Regions from separate parts of the Cupriavidus sp. 291-E7 genome, predicted to be linked through region 1. Evidence: riboswitches for the same ligand, from Rfam matches in the RefSeq annotation. Region 1 holds a riboswitch; the other holds the start of a gene.
What was found. A riboswitch is a leader RNA that binds a small molecule or an ion and turns the genes downstream of it on or off. The one in region 1 is predicted to bind glycine.
Positions count from the first base shown of each region.

Region 2: it holds a riboswitch for glycine, as region 1 does, so the genes downstream of both, gcvT (glycine cleavage system aminomethyltransferase GcvT) here and AC3FLX_RS01750 (D-amino acid dehydrogenase) in region 1, are expected to answer to the same signal.

Region 1 covers NZ_JBYOJV010000001.1:378,697-390,497, reverse strand. The annotation lists gene cynR (transcriptional regulator CynR) at 1-44, opposite strand, end outside; gene AC3FLX_RS01805 (carbonic anhydrase) at 158-817, shown strand; gene cynS (cyanase) at 847-1,317, shown strand; gene AC3FLX_RS01795 (ArsR/SmtB family transcription factor) at 1,503-2,192, shown strand; gene AC3FLX_RS01790 (DUF6630 family protein) at 2,224-2,730, shown strand; gene AC3FLX_RS01785 (LysR family transcriptional regulator) at 2,764-3,759, opposite strand; gene AC3FLX_RS01780 (PepSY domain-containing protein) at 4,022-4,291, shown strand; gene AC3FLX_RS01775 (cytochrome b/b6 domain-containing protein) at 4,294-4,854, shown strand; gene AC3FLX_RS01770 (type 1 glutamine amidotransferase domain-containing protein) at 4,978-5,655, shown strand; gene AC3FLX_RS01765 (LysR family transcriptional regulator) at 5,661-6,575, opposite strand; gene AC3FLX_RS01760 (MFS transporter) at 6,861-8,177, shown strand; gene AC3FLX_RS01755 (M20 aminoacylase family protein) at 8,198-9,409, shown strand; glycine riboswitch at 9,472-9,570, shown strand; glycine riboswitch at 9,571-9,685, shown strand; gene AC3FLX_RS01750 (D-amino acid dehydrogenase) at 9,745-11,013, shown strand; tRNA gene AC3FLX_RS01745 (tRNA-Leu) at 11,135-11,221, opposite strand; gene AC3FLX_RS01740 (histidine kinase N-terminal 7TM domain-containing protein) at 11,312-11,801, opposite strand, start outside.
Region 2 covers NZ_JBYOJV010000007.1:166,353-178,153, reverse strand. The annotation lists gene hemN (oxygen-independent coproporphyrinogen III oxidase) at 1-24, opposite strand, end outside; gene AC3FLX_RS14500 (ABC transporter substrate-binding protein) at 273-1,445, shown strand; gene AC3FLX_RS14495 (ATP-binding protein) at 1,467-2,762, opposite strand; gene AC3FLX_RS14490 (response regulator) at 2,767-3,498, opposite strand; gene AC3FLX_RS14485 (UvrD-helicase domain-containing protein) at 3,853-5,940, opposite strand; gene AC3FLX_RS14480 (YMGG-like glycine zipper-containing protein) at 6,227-6,451, shown strand; glycine riboswitch at 6,529-6,616, shown strand; glycine riboswitch at 6,638-6,766, shown strand; gene gcvT (glycine cleavage system aminomethyltransferase GcvT) at 6,855-7,982, shown strand; gene gcvH (glycine cleavage system protein GcvH) at 8,096-8,476, shown strand; gene gcvP (aminomethyl-transferring glycine dehydrogenase) at 8,554-11,475, shown strand; gene AC3FLX_RS14460 (DUF421 domain-containing protein) at 11,581-11,801, shown strand, end outside.

The sequences.
Region 1 (11,801 bases):
TGTTCGGCCACGGCCAGGAAGTAACGGATGTGTCGTAGCAGCATGGGAGCTATTTAAGAAACAAATAGCTTTGATATTAAACCGGTCTTGGACGCTATAGGACAGCTCGTCCATTCTTTGCACATCGAGTCCTCCCGCAACCTACCGGAGCGCCACCATGCAAGATCTTATTGAAGGCTTTCTGAAGTTCCAGCGCGAAGAGTTTCCAAAGCGCACCGCCCTGTTCAAGCATCTCGCCACTACCCAGAATCCTCGCACTCTCTTCATCGCCTGTTCCGACAGCCGTGTCGTCCCCGAATTGCTGACGATGCAAGAGCCGGGCGAGCTGTTCGTCATCCGTAATGCAGGGAACATTGTCCCGTCCTATGGCGTACAGCCTGGCGGTGTATCGGCGAGCGTCGAGTATGCAGTTGCCGGTCTCAACGTGACGGACGTCGTGATCTGCGGTCACTCGGACTGCGGCGCGATGACTGCGGTGGCTACATGCAAGTGTCTGGATCACATGCCAGCCGTTGCGGGCTGGCTGCACCATGCGGACGCCGCAAAGGCGGTGAACGAAGCACGCGAGCACGCTTCAGAACGCGCACGGATTGATTCGATGGTGCGTGAGAACGTCATTGCCCAACTGGCCAATCTGCGGACACATCCGTCGGTGGCACTCGCCGTCGAGCAAGGCCGCTTGAACCTGCACGGCTGGGTCTATGACATCGAGACCGGTTCCATCAACGCATTGGATGGGACTACCAACCGCTTCCTTTCCCTTGCGGAAAACCCCCGGGCAACCGCGAATCCGCCCCGACTCAGCGCAACCGTCTGAGCCTTCCTCCCATCCTCAGGAGATATGCAATGCCTCAATCGCAATACCGTCAATCGAATCGTCAAGCTCTCACCGATGCCATCATCGACTCGAAGATTCGCAAGAACCTGACCTTCGAAGAGATCAACGAAGGAACCGGCCTGACGCTGGCCTTCGTGACAGCCGCCCTGCTTGGCCAGCACCCTCTGCCGGCCGAAGTGGCAAAGAAGGTCGCCGACAAACTGGACCTCGGTGATGACGCTGTGCTGCAGCTGCAGACGATTCCCGTGCGCGGCAGCATCCCCGGCGGCGTTCCGACCGACCCCACGATCTACCGCTTTTATGAAATCGTCCAGATCTATGGTTCGACGCTGAAGGCCCTGGTACACGAGAAGTTCGGCGACGGCATCATCAGCGCCATCAACTTCCGCCTGGACATTCAGAAAGTGCCCGACCCGGATGGCGGCCACCGTGCGGTAATCACGCTCGACGGCAAGTACCTGCCGACCAAGCCCTTCTGATCAAGCCCTTCTGCCCAAACGCGCGACAAGCCCCGTCCTTCAGGGCGGGGAGGAGACATCGAGGACCCAGCCCCCGCAATACATGTCGCAAGCGCTTTAATGTTTTGCAAGAGGTTTAATCTCCAAGGTCACCCCCGCCACCAAACCGCCTATACTGCATGCGTCTCTTCACCCAGTGATGAACTATGGAATACGCTCCAGGCATCAGCCAGCTGGCTGGCCTGCTTGCCGACCCAGGGCGCGCGGCCATGCTGTGGGCCTTGATGGATGGCAGCGCGCGGCCCGCTGGTGAGCTTGCGTTGATTGCCGGGCTGTCGGCGTCGTCCACTAGCGGCCACCTGGCGCGGCTGTCGGAGGGCGGGCTGCTGGCGGTGGAATCGCGCGGGCGCAATCGCTATTACCGGTTGGCCGCACCCGAAATTGGGGTTGCCATCGAGGCACTGGCCACCGCATCGCTGGCCAGCCGGCCGGCGCGCATGCGCGCCGTGCCGGTTTCGCGCGCCACGCCACCGGCGCTCAGGCAGGCCCGCACCTGTTATGACCATCTGGCCGGGGAACTTGCGGTGGGTCTGTTCGAACGAATGTCGCAGGCTGGCTGGCTTGCCGTGGACGGCACGCGGGTCGACCTGACCGGCAACGGCGCACAGGCGTTGACGCAGCTCGGTATCGACCTCGATGCCACGCGGCGCAAGCGCCGTCAGTTCGCCTGCACCTGCCCCGACTGGAGCGAGCGCAAGCCGCATCTTGGCGGGGCGTTGGGCGCGGCGTTACTGGAAACCATGCTGGAGCGGGGCTGGATCGAGCCTACCCAAACGTCGCGGGCGCTGCGCGTGACGCCGCGGGGGCATCGTGAGATTGGAAAAATGGCCGCATGAACGGAGCATCCGGGCCACAAAGGAGCAACCGATGGCAATAGAACTGGACGACGACGCGCAGGACGCCGTGAGCCGGCTGTTTGCGCTGATCAATCTGGGAGACACCCAGCAGACCACGCGGCACCTGGCATTGTTCGAAGAGGCGCTGGAAGACGCCGAAGAGGACGACGCCGACGCCGAAATGCTGCTCTTCCAGATCAAGGAGATCATCGACTGGGAGGCGGGCTTCTATGTCGACTGGAAGGATGCCGAATCCTTCATCGGCTGCCTGAACCAGCTCTGCGAGCGCGTCGATCTGGAGATCGACTGGGGCACCGACGACCCCGAGGATGAGGATTTCCTGGAAGGCACGAGCGTGCCCGAGCTGATGGAACTTGCCACCGACCAGTTGCGCGTGGCCGGCTACACGCTCTGGAACTGGGATACCGGTGGCGACGCCTATGCGGGCTGGATCACGCGCAGCGAAGACGACGACGAGATGCTTGAGATCGCCGATACGCTGGCCTTCGACGTGCGCAGCGGCGACCAGCCCTACTGAGCGGCATCGCGCCTGAGAGCGACCCCCGGCGGCTCAGTCGAGCGTCAGGACCGTGGGCTCGCTGTCGTCCTCGGTCAGCGCCTCCTCGGCGTTCGGCAGCAACGTGCCATTCAGACGCGACATGGGGCGCCGCGTCTCCGGTACGCCCAGCGTTTCCTCCAGGGCGTTCAGGAACGCGCGCACGCTTGCGGGCATCAGCTTGCGCGCGGGCATCAGCACGTAGACCTTGAGCGGCGATGAGGAATAGCCTGGCAACACGCGCACCAGTTGCCCCTGCACCAGTTGTTCGTGCACGAAGCGCGGCGACAGGCGGGTGACGCCAAGCCCATCGACCGCCGCCTTCAGCCGGACTTCGGCGTTGTGCGTGCAGATACGCGGCTGCACGTCGAGCGAGAACGTCTCCACGCCGTCGCGCAAAAATTCCCAGTGCGAATCGTCCAGATTGCCGACAGTGGGCCAGCCTTGCAGGTCTTGCGGCGTGCGTGGCAGGCCGCGCTCGCGGATTAGCGAGGGCGCCGCGTAGTACGCGCGCTCGATCAGCACCACTCGCTTGCTGGCAAACGAGCTGTCGTGCAGGCCCGTATCCGTCATCACAAAGGCAAGGTCGTAGCCGTGGCGGATCAGATCGGGCTGTTCCCAGTTCATGTCGAGCTGGACGCTCAGCGCCGGATGCTGCTTGAGCAGACGGTTCACCGTCGGCGATAGATGCTGCGAACCCACTTCGTACGGCGTGGCGATGCGGATGGTGCCACTGACTTCGGCGCTGACCGAAGCCGCTTCGGCACTGATCTCTCGCAATGCGCCAAACAGCGGCGCCACACGGTCGTAAAGCTGCTGGCCACGCTGCGTCACACGCACGCGCCGCGTGGTGCGCTCGAACAGGCGCACGCCAAGCTGCCCTTCCAGGCGTGCCACCCCGGCACTCGCCGATGACTTGGGGACTTCCGCGAGTTCGGCCCCCTGTGTGAAGCCGCCGCCTTCCACCACACGGCAGAAAATTTCCCAGTCCTTCCAGTCAATCGTTTTCATGCGAAACCCTTCGATGCGAGGCATCGGGAAAACCCTTACCCGATGGGCCGCGATTGTCCCACATCACGAACAATGATGAAGTCCACGTTCAGCGTAGGGACATTACGGAGGAGTGACAGCGACATTACATCTGCGGCCGCAGTGCGCTTAAAACCACGAATGCCCCACGGCTCACCGGGAAAACCAACATTGAGAATCAATCTCAATAGACTCTAGGATTCATAGCATTCGCCCTGATGGGCTTTAGACGAGGAGTTGAGCCATGTTCAAGAAGATCGCCGCCGTTGCTGTCGCAGGTCTGTTCTCAACCGCCGCATTCGCAGGCGCCAACTGCACCAAGCATCCCAAGTCCGACTGGATGCCCGAGGCGGACGCCAAGGCCAAGATCGCGGCCCAGGGCTACAACATCAAGAAGTTCAAGGTCGACGGCAACTGCTACGAGATCTACGGCACCACCAAGGACGGCAAGAAGGCCGAGATCTACTTCGACACCAAGACGCTGGACATCGTCAAATCGGAAATCGAGAAGTAAGCATGGCAACCCCCGCGGATCGCGTGCACCACCCTGACACGGTTCGCGTGTGGGATCTGGCCGTCCGCTTCACGCACTGGAGCGTGGCGGCCATCGTTCTCTATGACCTGGTCGATGATTCCGGCGACCAGTTGCATCGCGTGCTCGGCTACGTCGCGGCGGGCCTGGTGCTGTTCCGCATTCTGTGGGGCTTCGTCGGCACCGAGCATGCGCGTTTCAGTGCCTGGCTGCCGCGTCCCGCCGGCGTGCTGGCCTACGGCCGTGCGCTGCTGCGCGGCCGTGCGCCACGGTTCATCAGCCACACACCGCTGGGCGCCGTCATGATGCTGGCGATGTGGGTGCTGATCCTGTCGCTGGCCATCACGGGCTGGATGTCCCGGCTCGATCCGTTCTGGGGCGAAGACTGGCCCATCGACATTCATCGCTGGCTGTCGAATACGCTGCTTGGCCTTGTGGCCGTGCATGTCGTGGCGGCCATCGCCATGAGCGTCAAGGGCCGCGAAAACCTGATCGTCTCGATGATCACGGGCTACAAGCGACGCAAGCGCGACTACGGCAAATGATTGGGGCGCCGCCCGATTTTCGGACTTTCAATTTCGACCTACCCGGATACGGAACCGGTGACTAGGATTGATGCCATCGCCGGCGTCATCCGGCCGCTGGCGTCACCGCACCGGAGAACGAGAATGAAGATCCTGATGGTACTCACCTCGCACGACACGCTCGGCAATACGGGCAAGAAAACCGGCTTCTGGCTGGAGGAATTCGCGGCGCCCTACTACGTGTTCAAGGACGCGGGCGTGGACGTTACGCTGGCAACGCCCAAGGGCGGCCAGCCACCCATCGACCCCAAAAGCGACGAACCCGATTTCAAGACGGATTCCACACGCCGCTTTCAGGGCGACCCCGCTGCGCAAAAACACCTGGCCACCACGCTGACGCTCGACCAGGTCAAGGCCGACGACTTCGACGCGGTCTTCTATCCCGGCGGGCATGGCCCGCTGTGGGATCTGACCGATGACAAGCGCTCCATTGCATTGATCGAGGCATTCGATCGCGCGGGCAAGCCGATGGCGCTGGTGTGCCACGCGCCCGGCGTGCTGCGCTACGTCAAGCGTGCGGACGGAGAGCCGCTGGTGAAGGGCCGCAAGGTCACCGGCTTCACCAACACCGAGGAAGAAGCCGTGCAGTTGACCAATGTGGTGCCGTACCTGGTGGAGGACGTGCTGAAGCAGAACGGCGCCCAGTTCTCGCGCACCGATGACTGGGGCAGCTATGCGGTGGTGGATGGTCTGCTGGTGACGGGGCAGAACCCCGCATCATCGGAAGCCGGCGCGCATGCGTTGCTGAAGCTGCTGAAGTAATCGCACTAGCGGGTGCGGCGCGGCTTTGCAGCGTGCCGCACCTCGCGCGTGAATTGCGCGCAGGCATGCGTCATCATGTCTTCGGACCGATAGACCAGGAACACTTCGAAATCGGGCAGTTCATCCAGGATGGGCAGCCGCACCAATGCCTCCGGGTCCAGCTTCAATGGCCCCGTGCCATCGAATACGTATTTCGACCAGACGCTGATCAGGTCGGTCTTGGTCGCCAGTTGCAAACCCAGCAGGTTCGACGCGCTTTGCACGATGCGCTTGGGCATGTCCAGCCGGTGCAGCCGCATCAGGCTGGCGAGCGGACTGCCCGGATCGTCGAGCGGATCGAGCGTCAGCCAGTCGGCATCGAGCAGCGCGCGCAGACGCCGGGCGCGGCGCAGCGGATGACCGGGCCGCACGGCCAGTCCCATGCCGACTGAGAACAAGGGCTCCCACTGCATGCCACCGCCGCCTGGGCCGCCGTTGGTCGAGATCAGCCCCAGGTCGAGCCGCCCTTCACGCAACCCCTCCATGATCTGTTGCGGCCGCAGTTCCTGCGCGCGAAGCGTCACGTTCGGATAGCGCTGCCGGTAGGCCGCCACGGCGTCCGGCAATGCGCCGCTCGATGCCACCGCCGTAAAGCCGATATGAAGCTGCGCCTCGGCGTGGCCGCGAATCGATTCGATGTCTTCCAGCGCATGCCGCAGCTCCTGCTCCACCACGGTGGCGCGCCGAACCAGCGCCAGGCCGTAGGCCGTCAGGCTCACGCCGCGCACCGAGCGCGACATCAGCGTGACACCCAGCTCACGTTCAAGCTCGGCAATCGCTTTCGACAGCGCCGGCTGGGACGTATGCAGGCTGCGCGCGGCCTCATGCATGCTGCCGTGCTGGGCTACCGCCAGCAGCACGCGCAGTTGTTGCAGCTTCATCGGGGTTTCTCCTGATCGCCCGTTTCCCCCATGCCTTGCCGTGGTGCGCGCGTGCGCATTTGCCGTGCACGCCACCTGCGAATGCGCCGCGTAGGTACTAGTCCTGATGGCATGCGGCCGGGGTTGATGACGGTGATTCCATTTCGTTATCACGATGACAATAAATGATTTTCGGTGCGCTGTGTTTGCCGGAATACTCCATCGCCAAGGACGTACGACTTAAGCGATGGATGCCGGGAAGAACGGCTCCACGATTTTCGAAACCCGGTTCGTGGAGCCCCCGACATGAACAACGCAACCTTGCCCGCCGGCACACCGCTGTCCGCTGACGTAGCCGCGGCGCCCGCCGTCCATGCCGCACGGCCAAGCCAGTTCCGCCTCATCGCCGCGTGTTCCATCGGCAACGCGCTGGAGATGTTCGACTTCACGGTCTACAGCTTCTTCTCGCTGCTGATCGGCAAGCTGTTCTTTCCTTCGGATAGTCCGTACGGGTCGCTGCTACTCGCCGTCGCCACGTTCGGCATCGGCTTCGTCATGCGTCCGCTGGGCGGCGTGGTGATCGGCAACTATGCGGATCGCCGTGGTCGCAAGGCGGCCATGACGCTGACGATCGGGCTGATGGTGATCGGTACGTTGTGTATTGCGCTGGCACCCACGTACGCCACGGCGGGCGTGTGGGGATCGTTGACGATCCTCGCGGGCCGCCTGCTGCAGGGCTTTTCGCTTGGCGGCGAGATCGGCGCGTCTACCGCGATGCTGATGGAAGGTGGCGACGTGAAAAGCCGTGGCTGGCGCGTAAGCTGGCAAATCGGCAGCCAGGGTATTTCCGCGCTGGCCGGCGCTGCCACCGGCGCCACGCTCTACGCGCTGCTGTCCACCGACGCGCTGGAAAGCTGGGGCTGGCGTGTGCCGTTCCTGCTGGGCCTGTTGATTGCACCCGTGGGCCTTTACATCCGCGCCAATCTCGATGAAACGCACGAGGCCGACGCGCACGCGCCAAGCCCCGTCGGCGAACTGTTCCGACGCCATGCCGGCAAGGTGGTGCTCGGCATTCTGGCCGGAACCGCGGGCACGGCGACGATGTACCTGGTGGTGTTCTTCATGCCGACGTACATGATTCGCGTGCTGCATATGCCGGCGTCGCTGTCGTATCTGTCCGGCTGTGTCACGGGCGTCACGCTGCTGGTCGTCTCGCTGGCCGCCGGCACGCTGGCGGACCGGCTCCCCCGGCGCAAGCCGCTGGTTGCCGGATCGCTGCTGTTCAGCCTGATCGCCGTCTATCCCGCGTTCTGGCTGATGAACCACTACCCAAGCGTGCCGTTGGTGCTGTGCCTGTCCGCCCTGCTCACGGCCAGCATCAACCTCGGCACCACGCCACTGTTCCTGATGCTGCTGGAAATGCTGCCGGCCGGCGTACGGGCGACTGGCCTGGCCGTGATCTATAGCGTGGGAGTCACCGTGTTCGGCGGCTCGTCGCAATTCATCGTCACCTGGCTGCTGGCAAAGACCGGCAACCCGATGTCACCGGCCTTCTACATGATGGCGTGCGGGGTACTGGCGTTGACCGCCGTGCTGCGCATTGCCGAGAAACGCGAACACTGAACCTCTGCGAGACCGAAACCATGACCCGCGAACCGACCCTGACGCCGTTCCAGCTCCTGCCGCACCTGCTGCCCGCCATCGACACCGAAACCTTCGTCGATATCCGCCGGCAGATTCACGCCCAACCCGAGCTTGGCTTCGAAGTAGGCGCCACCAGCCGGCTGGTGGCGACGCTACTGGAAAGCTGGGGCTACGACGTGCACACCGGCATCGGCAAAAGCGGCGTGGTGGGGCAACTCAAGGTGGGCAATGGCACACGGCGGCTGGGCATTCGCGCCGACATGGATGCCTTGCCGATTGTCGAAGCCACGGGCCTGCCCTACGCCAGCAAGACGCCTGGGCGCATGCATGCATGCGGTCACGACGGACACACCGCGATCCTGCTGGCCGCGGCCAAGGCGCTGGCCGATTCGCGCAGCTTCGACGGCACGCTGAACCTGATTTTCCAGCCCGACGAAGAGAACCTGTGCGGCGCGCGCGCGATGATCGACGATGGCCTGTTCGAGCGTTTTCCGTGCGACGCCGTGTTTGCACTGCACAACATGCCCGGCGTGCCCGCCGGATCGTTTCGCGTGCTCGAAGGTCCGGTGAGCCTATCGTCCGACGTTGCCGACGTCACGATTCGCGGCGTTGGCGGCCACGGTGCGATGCCGCATCGATCGAAGGACCCGATCGCGGCATCGGCCGCGATCATCACGGCACTGCAGACCGTGGTGGCGCGCAACGTCGCGCCTGACGACACCGCCGTGGTTTCGGTCGGCTTCATCCACGCCGGTGCCACGCACAACGTGATTCCCGAAGAAGTCAAAATTGGCCTGAATGTGCGCGCCGCGCGCCCCGAAACCCGCGCACTGGTGGAAGCACGCATCTACGAGATCGTGAGCCTGACCGCGCAGGCACACGGTGTGACGGCGCAGATCGACTATCGCCAGCTCACACCGCCGATGGTCAACGCGGCGGCACCCACGGCGCTGGCGCAGGAAGTCTGCACGGAACTCGTTGGCGCGGATCAGGTGGTGACGCACGCACCCAAGGGGCTGAACGGCAGCGAGGACTTCGCATGGATGCTCAATGCCGTACCGGGCTGCTACCTGATCCTCGGCAACGGCGAGGGCGAGTTCGGCGGCTGCATGGTGCACAACCCCGGCTACGACTTCAACGACCAGGTATTGCCGCTCGGTGCCGCCGCCTGGGTGCGGCTGGCGCAACGCTTTCTGACTGCCCAGCCCTGACCATGCTGGAAATCCCGATAGCGGATTCCTGAAGTTCTGTGGCATAGTTGCCACCGCTGTATCCCGCGATCTCGGGAGAGTCCGTGCCTGCCATCAGGCAGCACGGCGCCGAAGGAGCAACCGCCCCGGAAACTCTCAGGCAAAAGGACCGGTATCGCCAGTGCACTCTGAAGAACCCCCGGCTTGTACGTCGGCCGGTGGTACCGAAGGAGCAAGCGATGCCCGTTTTTTCACGCGGCATTGCGAATCTCTCAGGTCAAGGACAGAGGGGGCGTCCGCGTAGCGCATGGTGCGCCGTGGACTGCCACCCCATGACGTCCTGGAAGACCTTCCACATGAAAACCATTGCAGTGATCGGCGGCGGTATTACCGGCGTCACGACCGCTTACGCCCTCTCCAAACGCGGCTTCTCCGTTACGCTGTTCGAGCGGCATCGCTATGCCGCGATGGAAACGTCCTTCGCCAACGGCGGGCAGTTGTCGGCATCGAATGCCGAAGTCTGGACGCACTGGTCCACCCTGGCCAAGGGCATCAAGTGGATGCTGCGCGCCGATGCACCGTTGCTGGTGAACCCGCGCCCCTCGTGGCACAAGTTGAGCTGGTTTGCCGAATTCATCGCGTCGATTCCGCACTACCGTGCCAATACGGTCGAGACGGCACGGCTGGCCGTTGCGGCACGCGAGCACCTGTTTGCCTGGGCGCAGGCCGAAGGCATCGACTTCGACCTGAAGCAGCGCGGCATCCTGCATATCTATCGGGACAAGTCGGGGTTCGAACATGCCGGCCGCGTGTCGAAGCTGCTGGCCGATGGCGGGCTGGAACGCCGGCCGGTCACGCCGGAAGAGATGCGTGACATCGAGCCGACTCTGGCCGGCACCTACTACGGCGGCTACTACACCGAGAGCGATTCCACCGGCGATATCCACAAGTTCACCAGCGGACTGGCCACTGCGATCCGGCGCCTGGGCGTGCAGACGCTGTACAACCAGGACGTGCGTTCCGTATCGACCACTGGCAGGCGCGTGACCGTGGTATCGGCGGAAGATAACCTGCCGACGTCGCGCGACTTCGACGGCGTGGTGATTTGCGCGGGCGTAGCCAGCCGCGGCTTTGCCCGGCAGCTTGGCGACCGCGTCAACATCTATCCGGTCAAGGGCTACTCGATCACCGTGAATCTGAACGATGCCGAAAGCCAGGCGAGCGCGCCGACCGTGAGCCTGCTCGACGACGAGACCAAGCTCGTGACCAGCCGTCTGGGTGTGGACCGGTTCCGCGTGGCCGGCACGGCCGAGTTCAACGGCGTCAACCGCGATATCCGCGCCGACCGTATTCGTCCGCTGATCGACTGGGTGCAGCAGTGCTTCCCGGGCGTGAGCACACGCAGCGTGGTGCCCTGGGCCGGGTTGCGCCCGATGATGCCGAACATGATGCCGCGCGTTGGGCGTGGGCATGCGGCCAACGTGTTCTACAACACGGGGCATGGGCATCTGGGCTGGACATTGTCGGCGGTGACGGCCGAGATGGTGGGCGATGTGGTGCGGCAGGCGGTGCCGCAGGACGGGTGCGTGGCCGTTGGCGGAGGCGCAAGCGGCGTGGCGGCTTGAGGCGCTGACCCTCTCGCCCGGCCCCTCTCCCGCGCAGCGGGAGAGGGGAGAACTCCCGACGCTGCATCGATGGCCTGGCCAAAATGAAAAAAGCCCTGCTCAATGAGCAGGGCTTTTGAATTGGTGCCCAGAAGAGGACTCGAACCTCCACAGTGTTGCCACCGCTAGGACCTGAACCTAGTGCGTCTACCAATTCCGCCATCTGGGCTTCGTTTCGCTGCATTGCTGCTGCGACGCGAGCCGCGAATTCTACAGAAGCTTTCGGAATTTGCAAGCCCTTTTTCAACCGGCCTCGATATCAACTGTTCTGCACCCCCAGATACACGCTGGCGTCGAGCACATAACGATTCCGGCCAGCACGCTTGGCGCGGTACATCGCACTGTCGGCGCGATGCAGCAGCGGCTCCAGCCGCGCGGCCTCCGGTACCGCGCACACGGCGCCCACGCTGATCGTCACATACGGCTGCACAGGCGTGCCGTTGTGCGGAATGCCAAGTTCGCGCACGGCCGCCACCATGCTGCGCGCAATGCCGCGCGTTTCTTTCATCGAGGAATCGGGCAACACCACGGCGAATTCCTCGCCGCCAAGGCGCGTGCAGAACTGCGCGCCGCGCAGTACGCCAGTCAGCGCCGCCGCCACTTGCCGCAGGCATTCGTCACCACGTGGATGTCCGTAAAGATCGTTGAATTGCTTGAACAGATCGACGTCCAGGATCAGCAGCCCGAGTTCCGTGCCGCGCTCAAACGCACGCGCCACAGCTTCGTGTGACTCGCGCTGGAAGTAGCGC
Region 2 (11,801 bases), on a different contig from region 1:
GACGTCGGAATTGGGGGCGAACATGCGGGGACTCGATTTGTTGGCGTGGGTGACGACCGATGCTATGCCTCGCGCGGTAGTGAAACTTTGACGCCAATCAAAATCACGGCAACCGTACGCCTGCCAGCCCCGCGAAGGCGGGGGCTGCAAGTCTGGTGAAAGTCACGGAAGCGTCATGAAGGGCCGATAGTCTCGGCCCCGGCTCCACGTCGTCCCGCCCGTTTCCGCTGCCTGCAGCGCTTTCTGCGTTCCACCCGACTACCTTCACTGCCATGCGCCCAGCCTTGCCGCAGTCGATCCCCACTTGTGCGCCCGCGTTCGCGGGCCGCCGTCGCGCCCTGCGGATGCTCGGCGCACTCTCTTCCGCCGCCATGTTGCCCGCCTTTGCACAGCCGGCTGGCCAGGTGCTTCGCCGGCAGCTCGTCGTCGGCCACCTGGTTGACCGGGTTGGCCCGCAGGCCGATCAGGCACGCGACTATCTGGCAGGCGCCAAAGTGATGTTCGATGCCTTCAATGCATCGCCGGCCAGCAATGGTGGCCTGCGCGTCGTGCACGTTGTGCGCGATGCCGACGCATCGAACCCGCGCGCCGCCGCCGCGCAGGCCACGGCGCTGGCTGACAACGAGCGTGCCGAAGTGTTGTTCGGGCCGGGCGACAGCCTGCTGCCCACGCTGGCCAATTCGCCCGAGCTGACCCGGCGCGGCGTGCAGATCGTGGCGCCGCTGTCGGGGCTGGCGTTGGCTGCGGACAACGTGTGGTTCACCCGCGCCGACTACCAGGCCGAACTCGATGCCGCGGTTCACCAGTTGCGCAGCTACGGGCTGGGCGGCATTGCGCTGGCGGTATCGCCGGACTTTGCGGCAGGCACGCTCGGCGTCGGCACGCCCTGGCTGGCGCGGCTTGAAAAGGACATGTCGACGCGCGCCGTGGTGCTGACCGGCAACCTGGAGGAAGGCGCGCGGCGTATCGCATCGTCCCGTCCTGGCGCCGTGATCGTGGCGGGCGATACGCTGGCCTACGGCAGTCTTGGCCGCGCGCTGGCGGCGCAAAACTGGTACGGCTTTCTGGTGGGACTATCGGCGGTGAGTCCGTCGGCCGCGCGCGAAATTCTCGGCACCAACTATGCGGGCGGCATGGTCGTCACGCAAATTGCGCCGGGACCGCAGGAATCGACACTACGTGTGGTGAAGGAACACGTCGCACGCATGAAGCAGTATCTCGACGAGCCACCCTCGCCCGCCACGCTAGCGGGCTACATCGGCGCGGCGTGGCTGGTGCGCTCGGCCGTGGGAATGAAGACATCGGGTACGGCCGAATTACGCCGCGCGCTTCAGGCACGTATCGACGTAGGCGATTTCACGCTGGACTTCACGCGCGGGCTGCGGGGGTCCCAGTACGTGCAACTGGCGGCGATCGGCAAGAGCGGCCTGCCGCAGCGAGCATGACAGCGCGCCGCGCCGCCTATCTCAGGCGCGCGGCAGCGTGATGCTTACGCGCAGGCCACCCTCGAGGCGATTGGACAGCTTCAGCTCGCCGCCGTGGCGCGCCACGATGTCGGCGGCAATCGACAAGCCCATACCCACGCCGCCGGTGGCGCGGCTGCGCGACGATTCCACGCGATAGAACGGCTCCAGCACGCGCTGCAGCTCCGCGGGCGGAATGCCGGGACCGCTATCGCAGACGTCGATCGACACGCGCTCGGGGCTATCGGTCAGGATGATGTGCGCGGCGCCGCCATAGCGGTGCGCGTTCTCCACAAGGTTCACCACCGCGCGCCGGAGTTCGGTCGGATAGGCCAGCAGCGGCGCGGCATCGCCGGACAGCCGCACGTCCTGCCCGATTTCCTGCGCATCGTCGACAACGGCCTGCAGCAAGGCCAGCACGTCCACGCGCTGGCGCGGGCCCGTGGCATCGTCACGCTCGCGCAGGTAGTACAGCGTGGCATCGATCAGGCCGTTCATCTCGGCCAGATCCTGGCGCAGCCGATAGCGCACGTCGTTGTCTTCGACGCGTTCGATGCGCAGGCTCATGCGTGTCAGCGGCGTGCGCAGGTCATGCGAAACCGCGGCCAGAAAACGCGACTGCTGCGCGAGCTGCGTGCGGATGCGCTGCTGCATCAGGTTCAGCGCGTGCGTGGCATCGCGGGCTTCCGCCGGACCGGTGTCTTCATCGAGCGGCGGCGCGTGCACGTCCTGCGCCAGGCGGTTGGCTCCGCTGGCCAGTTGCTGCACTGGCCGCGCCAGCAGGCGGGCGCCCACCCAGGACGCGATCAGGATGGCCGCCAGCTGGAACAGCAACCCCAGATGCGGTGGCCAGATGCCACGGATATGGAATCCCTTTGGCGGCCCCGGCGGCCAATCGCCAGGACGGCGTTCGCGGAACGCTTCGGGACGCAGCGGCGGGCCATCGAAGTCGAACGGTTCATTGCCGCGCATGCCAGGCGGCGGGCCCGGTGGATGGTCGGGCATGAACACGCCTTCGAGCGGGTTGGGCGGCGGGCCGGGCAGCAGCCGGCCGGCGGCTTCGGCTTCGGAGGCGGCCCGGCGCATGCGCTCCATGTAGCGCTCCGATCCCGGGCGTGGAAACACGCTCTCGATCACGGTCACGCCCAGCACGTGCACGGCCAGCATGATGGCGGTCATCACGAAGAACAACCGCATGAACATCGAATTGAACCGGCGGCGCCGGGCCGGTTCGCCGGCGCGCGGGTCCGGACGCACAACCGATGCGCCGTCAGCCGACGGCGGCGTCGCAGCAGCCATGCCGTCAGTGCTCCACGTTGCCGGTGAAGACGTAGCCTTCGCCGCGCACGGTGCGGATCAGCGACGAGTCGCGCGGATCGTCACGCAGCTTCTGGCGCAGGCGCGATACCAGCAGATCGATACTGCGGTCGAACACATCAAGGTCGCGGCCGCGCGCATTGTTGATCAGCATTTCGCGGTCGAGCACCCGGTTCGGGTTCTCGATAAAGGTCAGCAGCAGGCGGAATTCCGCATTGGACAGCGGCACTACGGTCTCTTCGGCATCGACGAGCTGGCGCAGCGTCGCATTCAGGCGCCAGCATCCGAAACGCATCTCGTGACCGCCAGCGGCGGGCGTCGTCCGGCGCACCTCGCCACGGCTGCGGCGCAGCACGGTGTGGATGCGAGCCACCAGCTCGCGCATTTCAAACGGCTTGGTCACGTAGTCGTCCGCGCCCACCTCCAGACCCACCACGCGGTCGGCCAGCTCGGCGCGCGCGGTCAGCATGATCACTGGCAGGTCGCTGCGCTCGCGGATTTCCCGGCACAGCGTCAGGCCGTTCTCGCCCGGCAGCGAGAGATCCAGGATCACAAGGTCGTACTCCTGCGTACCCAGCGCTGCGCGCATTGCCGTGCCACCCTCGGCACCTTCCGCCTCCATACCGAAAGTGGCCAGGTATTCGGCAAGCATGGTGCGGATCTGGGGATCGTCGTCGACGATCAGCAGGCGGATGGGCAGGTTTTGCGACAGGTCCATGTGGTGTGGAAATAAGAAAGACGCGGAAATTCCGAGCGGCCAATGTACCAGCCAGGAGATTACAGGCGATGCCGGCTTTGTATCAAAGTTGATACGTGCGGAAAGGGCCACATGTGGCCTGCCCCGTGCCACGAAGGTGGTGGCGCTGGCGCTGTGTGCCGGCCGGAGAAAAATACGCTCCCGGTGCTGCCGCATCCGGGAGCGTTCAACAGGGAAGAAGCCGGGCTCGCATGCGCCCAGCCGCACCGCAACCGAAGGGCGGGCACGGTGCGTCGCAGGAACGCCGAGACGTTCTCACGCGGTGGCAATCGTAGTAAGGCTGTACTCCGGCGTCTTGTCGGCCTTGTATCAACGTCAGCTTGCGGCAGGCTTGTTGAGCAGCGCCTTCAGGCCGGCGAGCCGATCCTTCGGACTCATGGCAGGCATCGCGTCCTGCGGTGCGGGGCCATCCTCCAGTTTCATCTCGGCGATGAAGCGGGACGGCTCGACCGAATAGGTTTCGCGCGCGCGCTTGCGCTTCTTGCACCAGCTGATCTGCAGGCTGCGTTGCGCGCGCGTGATGCCCACATACATCAGGCGGCGCTCTTCCTCGATCTTGTCGTCGCCAAGGTCTTCGTCCTCGCGGGTGTGGGGCAGGATGCCCTCTTCCACGCCCACCAGGAACACGTGCGGATATTCGAGGCCTTTCGATGCATGCAGCGTCGACAGTCTTACCGCGTCAGGATCTTCCTCGCGGCCTTCGAGCATGCTCATCAGCGCCACGGTCTGCGTCAGTTCCAGCAGGTTCTTGCCTTCGTCGCCAAAACCATCGGCGTTGTCGAAGCCGGTAGCCTCGCCCTCGCCATCCGCTTCGGGTCGCGTGCCCTTGCGCTTGAGCCAGTCCAGGAATTCCAGCGTGTTGGTCCAGCGCGACTGCGCCTGGCGTTCGTCGAACGTGTCGTACAGGTAGGCCTCGTAGTGGATGCCTTCCATCAGATCGTCCAGCACGACGGTCGCTGGGTCCTTGGCGGCACGGTCGGCCAGCCGCACCATCGATTCGCAGAACACACGCAGCGGTTCCAGCTGGCGCGGCTGCAGCTTGGCCTCGATACCGCCCATCATCGCCGCCTCGAACAGCGAAACCTTGGCCTGGCCCGCGAACGTGCCCAGCACTTCGAGCGTGGTATTGCCCACGCCACGGCGCGGCGTGGTAATGGCGCGGATGAATGCGGGATCGTCGTCGGGGTTAGCGATCAGGCGCAGGTAGGCGCAGATGTCCTTGATCTCGGCCTTGTCGAAGAAGCTCTGGCCACCGGACAGCACATAGGGAATCCGCTCGCGCCGCAGGATCTGCTCGAACAGCCGCGCCTGGTGATTGCCGCGATAGAGAATCGCATAGTCTCGAAACTGCGCCCGACGCTCGAACTTGTGCGCGGATAGCCGGAACACCACCGACTCCGCCTCGTGCTCTTCGTCGTTCATCGGATGCACCGCGATCGGATCGCCCATACCATGCTCGGACCACAGCTTCTTGTCGAACAACTTGGGGTTGTTCGCAATCACCGCGTTGGCCGCTTCGAGAATGCGCACGGTCGAGCGATAGTTCTGTTCGAGCTTGACGACCTTGAGGTCCGGGAAATCGGTCTGCAGCAGGCGCAGGTTATCCAGCGTGGCGCCGCGCCAGCCGTAGATGGCCTGGTCGTCGTCGCCCACGGCCGTAAAGGCCGGTGCGCGCAGGTGCGACCCGCCGGCCAGCAGCTTCAGCAACTGGTACTGGCACGCGTTGGTGTCCTGGTATTCGTCCACCAGGAAATAGCGCAGGCGGTTCTGCCATTTCAGCCGCACGGCTTCATCGCGTGCGAACAGCTCGGCGGGCAGCCGGATCAGATCGTCGAAATCCACCGCCTGATACGCGTGCAGCGTGGCCACGTAGTTGCGATAGACCATCGCCGCCTGATGCTCGTCGGCATTGGCGGCCTGCGCCAGCGCGGTCTCCGGATCGACCATGCCGTTCTTCCACAGCGAGATCGTGCCTTGCACGCTGCGGATCAGCTTCTTGTCGGTGGTGGCGAGCTGCTCCTGCACGAGCCCGAAACAGTCGTCCGAATCCATGATCGAGAACTGCGGCTTCAACCCGACATGCTCGGCTTCCATGCGCAAGATTTGCACGCCAAGCGAGTGAAACGTACAAACCGTCAGCTGCTTGAGTGGAATGCGCTTCCCTTCGCGCGTGGTCTTGCCTTCCATCAGCTTGCCGATGCGTTCCTGCATCTCCTTGGCCGCCTTGTTCGTAAAAGTGACGGCGGCGATGTGACGCGGTTCGAACCCCTTGTCCTCAATCAGGTGCGCAATCTTTTGCGTAATCACGCGCGTCTTGCCGGAGCCGGCGCCAGCCAGCACAAGGCAGGGGCCGTCCAGGTAGCGAACCGCTTCGGATTGCGCGGCGTTGAGTCCGTGGGTCATGGGGCAGGGAAACGATGCAGGCGGGATGTATCAAGGCGCACGTGCGACGCGGCGCGCCAAAGGCGTCGATGTTAACACGCGCTTCATGTCTTTCAGCCCGGTGTCGGACAGCGTCCGACAAGCGGCGTTTCAGGCTGGTAACAATCGTAAAGCGGGGGCACGCGGGGCACGGAGCTTGCCTCTTACCTTGCACGACCGCGCGGGTCTCGCGCGTTGCGCGACCGGTTCGGACCACCAGACCAAACACATCGAAACGATGACAAACCATTGAAAAGAAGGAGCCATCATGAAGACGCTTCGCACACTTTCCAAGGTCGCGCTGATTGGTGCCGTGCTGGCTGGCTTTGCCGGCTGCGCGGACATGACCCCGAAACAACGGAACACGGCAATCGGCGCGGGCGCCGGTGCGCTGGGTGGTGCCGTACTGACCGACGGTAGCGCGCTCGGCACGCTGGGCGGCGCCGCGGTGGGTGGCGTGGTCGGCAACGTCGTGACGAAGGACCGCCGCTAATTCGCCGGCCTGGGGGCGAGACCTGCCGTCGGCGTCAGGTGTGTTTGACAAAGGCAGACCGGTCCCGTACATTCTCGCGCATCCGGCCGGGAGAGCGCGCAGCGACTGCGCCGCCGAAGGGGAACTACCCAAAAACTCTCAGGCACCACGGACCGACCGGATCGGCATGCAACATGCACACGATGCATGCCGCACTCTGGAGAGCGACATCCGCCACTGCCATGCAGGGTGAGCATGTCCACCGAAGGGGCGCACGGAGCCTACGCGCAAGCGAGGGTCCGTAATCTCTCAGGTATCGAGGACAGAGGGGTCATCCGCCGCAGCGGATTGGTTGCACATTGGTGCGCCGATCGTTGCGGCGGATGACCCTTTTTTCGTTTTCGAACCGCCCCCGAGGATATTCATGACGCTCCAGGCCACGCCCCTCAACGCTATTCATCGCGCCCTCGGCGCCCGCATGGTCGACTTCGGCGGCTGGGACATGCCGGTCAACTATGGCTCGCAGATCGAGGAACACAACGCCGTGCGCGCCGATGCCGGCATGTTCGACGTATCGCACATGTGCGTGGTCGACCTGCATGGCGCCAACACGCGCGCCTTCCTGCGCGGGCTGCTGGCCAACAACGTGGACAAGCTGCAGACGGCGGGCAAGGCACTGTATTCGTGCATGCTCGACCAGAAAGGCGGCGTCATCGACGACCTGATCGTCTACTTCTTTGCCGAGGACCACTTCCGCCTGGTGGTGAACGCCAGCACGGCCGTCGGCGATATCGAATGGATCCGGTCGCGCAATGCGGCCACCGGCAGCGACGTGACGATCACGCCGCGCCGTGGCGACGTGGCCCCGGCCGGCGCCGGTAATCTGGCCATCGTGGCCGTCCAGGGTCCGAACGCACGCGCCAAGGTTTATCAAGCCTTCCCCTCCACCCAGCCCGCCGATGCACTGAAGCCGTTCAACGCGCTGGTCGTGCAAGACCCGGAAATGGGCGAGCTGATGGTCGCACGCACCGGGTACACCGGCGAAGACGGCTTCGAGCTGGTGGTGCCGGCCGAGAACGTCGCCGGTATCTGGGAAAAGCTGTCCGCCGCCGGCGTACGCCCGGCTGGTCTCGGCGCGCGCGACACGCTGCGCCTGGAAGCCGGCATGAATCTGTACGGCCAGGACATGGACATCAACACCTCGCCGCTCGACGCGGGCCTGGCCTGGACCGTCGACCTGCAAAGCGAGCGCGATTTCTTCGGCAAATCGGCCCTGCTGGCCGGCGGCCAGAAGCAGACATTCGCGGGCCTGATCCTGCGCGACAAGGGCGGCGTGCTGCGCGCGCACCAGAAAGTCATCACCGCGGCCGGCGACGGCGAAATCACCAGCGGCACGTTCAGCCCGAGCCTGCAGCAGTCGATCGCGTTCGCCCGCCTGCCGAAGGACGTGGTGCCCGGCACCGACGTCCAGGTCGAGATTCGTGACCGCAAACTGACCGCTACTGTGGTTAAACTGCCGTTTGTGCGCAATGGCAAGGCACTCGTGAGCTGAGGCATCGCCCGGCTTCACACCCAACGGTCGCCCTTCCACCCGTCCGCTCGAGCCCAACCTGCTGCGGACCGGGTGCTTGAAACAAGAAACACACTGAATTGACGGAGAACCTCATGAACTTCCCCGCTGACCTGAAGTACACCGAGTCGCACGAATGGGTGCGCGTTGAGTCCGACGGCACGCTGACGATCGGCATCACCGACCACGCACAGGACGCCCTGGGCGACATCGTCTTCCTGGAACTGCCTGAAGTGGGCAAGTCGGTTGGCGCCGGCGACGCGCTCGCCGTGGTCGAGTCCGTAAAGGCGGCCTCCGACATCTACGCGCCGGTGGCCGGCGAAGTGATCGCGGTCAACGACGCCGCTTCGGCCTCGCCGGAATCGGTCAACACCAACGCGTTCGACGCGTGGCTGTTCAAGCTGAAGCCGGCCAACGCCGACGACGTGAACGGCCTGATGAACGCCGACGCCTACAAGGCCAGCGTCGGCGCCTGATTGCGCTGACAGTTTGATGCCGCGCGCGGCGGCCAGGCCGACCACCTGCCGCCGCCCGCTCGACGAGACCCCTTGCCATGAACGCCCCGCTTCCCATGAATGCAGCCGCCCAAGCACGGCCCACGCTGGCCGAACTGGAGGCGCGCGACGCCTTCGCCGCCCGCCATATCGGCCCCGATGCCGCCGAACAGCAGCACATGCTCAAGGTCCTTGGTTTCGACAGCCGCACCGCGCTGATCGATGCCGTGGTACCCGCCGCCATCCGCCGCCGCGACGGCATGTCGCTGGGCGAGTTCACCGCGCCACTGACCGAGGAAGCCGCGCTTGCACGGCTGCGCGGCCTGGCCAACAAGAACCGCGTGCTCAAGAGCTTCATCGGCCAGGGCTACTACAACACGCTCACGCCGGGCGTGGTGCTGCGCAACATCTTCGAAAACCCTGCCTGGTACACCGCGTACACGCCGTACCAGCCCGAAATCTCGCAGGGCCGTCTGGAAGCGATGCTGAACTTCCAGCAGATGATCACGGACCTGACCGGCCTGGACATTGCCAATGCGTCGATGCTCGACGAAGGCACCGCCGCCGCCGAGGCCATGACGCTGCTGCAGCGCGTGAACAAGCACGCATCGAACACGTTCTACGTGGCTGACGACGTGCTGCCGCAAACGCTGGAAGTGGTACGCACGCGCGCGCTGCCGCTGGGCATCGAGGTCAAGGTCGGCCCCGCCGCGGACGCCGCGCAGGCGCATGCCTTCGGCGTGCTGCTGCAATACCCCGGCGTGAATGGCGATGTGAACGACTACCGCGCCATTGCCGATGCGGTGCATGCCGCTGGTGGCCTGGTGGTGGCCGCCGCCGACCTGCTGGCGCTGACGCTGATCGCCGCGCCGGGAGAATGGGGTGCCGACGTAGCCGTGGGTAACTCGCAACGCTTTGGCGTGCCGCTCGGCTTCGGCGGTCCGCACGCGGGCTACATGGCGGTCAAGGACGACTTCAAGCGATCGATGCCGGGCCGCCTGGTAGGCGTGACGATCGATGCGCAGGGCAACAAGGCTTATCGCCTGGCTCTGCAGACGCGCGAGCAGCATATCCGCCGCGAGAAAGCCACTTCGAACATCTGTACCGCGCAGGTGCTGCTGGCCGTCATGGCGTCGATGTATGCCGTCTACCACGGGCCTCAGGGACTCAAGCGCATTGCGCAACGTGTGCACCGCCTGACCGCCACGCTGGCCGCCGGCCTGAAGACGCTGGGTCTGGCACCGGTCAACGCGACGTTCTTCGACACGCTGACGCTGGAAACCGGCTTCAACACCGATGCCTTCCACGCCACCGCCACGCAGCGCGGCATCAACCTGCGCCATGTGGGCGCCTCGCGCATTGGCATTTCGCTCGACGAAACCGCATCGCGTGAGGACGTGGTCACGCTGTGGGAAATCTTCGCGCACGGCAAGCCGGTGCCCGACTTCGACAAGATCGAGGCGTCGGTCGGTGACGGCTTCCCGGCCGCGCTGGCGCGTCAATCCGAATACCTGGCGCATCCGGTATTCAACACGCATCACGCCGAACACGAGATGCTGCGCTACCTGCGTTCGCTGGCCGACAAGGATCTGGCACTCGACCGCACGATGATCCCGCTCGGCTCCTGCACGATGAAGCTCAACGCCACCAGCGAGATGATTCCGGTGACGTGGCCCGAGTTCAGCAACATCCACCCGTTCGCGCCGCTGGACCAGACGGTCGGCTATCGCGAAATGATCGACCAGCTGGAAGCAATGCTGTGCGCCGCCACCGGCTACGCAGCCGTGAGCCTGCAGCCGAACGCCGGCTCGCAGGGCGAATACGCGGGTCTGCTGATCATCCACGCGTACCACGCCAGCCGTGGCGAAAGCCATCGCGATATCTGCCTGATCCCGTCGTCGGCGCACGGCACCAATCCGGCATCGGCCCAGATGGCCGGCATGAAGGTCGTGGTCGTGGCCTGCGATGAAAACGGCAACGTCGACCTCGACGATCTGGCGAAGAAGGCCGAGCAGCACAGCAAGAACCTGGCTGCGATCATGATCACGTACCCGTCCACGCATGGCGTGTTCGAGCAAGGCGTGCAGCAGATCTGCGAGATCGTGCACAAGCACGGCGGTCAGGTCTATGTCGACGGCGCGAACATGAACGCGATGGTCGGTGTCGCCGCGCCGGGCCAGTTCGGCGGCGACGTATCGCACCTGAACCTGCACAAGACGTTCTGCATTCCGCACGGCGGCGGCGGCCCCGGCGTGGGTCCGGTCGCAGTGGGCGCGCACCTGGCGGACTTCCTGCCGAACCAGGACAGCGTTGGCTATCGCCGCGATGACAACGGCATCGGCGGTATCTCCGCCGCACCGTTCGGCTCGGCCAGCATCCTGCCGATCTCGTGGATGTATATCGCGATGATGGGTTCGACCGGACTGACCGCCGCCACGGAGAACGCCATCCTGGCCGCCAACTACGTGGCCCGCCGCCTGTCGCCGCACTTCCCCGTGCTGTACACGGGGCAGCATGGTCTGGCGGCGCACGAGTGCATCCTGGACGTGCGCTCGCTGCAGAAGACCACGGGCATCAGCAACGAGGACGTGGCCAAGCGTCTGATGGACTACGGCTTCCACGCGCCGACGATGAGCTTCCCGGTGCCGGGCACGCTGATGATCGAGCCGACCGAGAGCGAATCGCTGCACGAACTCGACCGGTTCATCGACGCGATGATCGCCATCCGTGGCGAGATCGCCCGCGTGGAAGACGGCAGCTTCGACCGCGAGGACAACCCCCTCAAGCACGCTCCGCACACCGCCGCCGTGGTGGTGGGCAACGAGTGGAACCACAAGTACACGCGCGAAGAAGCGGCGTACCCGGTGGCATCGCTGCGCACGCAAAAGTACTGGCCGCCGGTTGGCCGTGCCGACAACGTGTACGGCGATCGCAACCTGTTCTGCTCGTGCGTGCCGATGAGCGAGTACGCCGACGAGTGAGTCCGCTGCCCTGAGCGTCGTCCGCTACACGCGGATGCCGCGAAGGGCTATGCTCAAGAGGCAGGCGCCGGCGTGCGGCGCCGTCCTTGAGCGGAGGGCTCATTCATGTGGAATCTCAGCGCCCCCTGGTGGGAATTCGTGCTGCGTGGGCTCATCGTCTATGGCGCATTGCTCGTGCTGATGCGGATGTCGGGCAAGCGGCAGACCGGGCAGCTCACGCCGTTCGATCTGGTGTTGCTGCTGATCATCTCGAATGCGGTGCAGAACGCCATGAACGCCGGCGACAACTCCGTGCTGGCCGGGCTGATTCTGGCAGCCACGCTGTT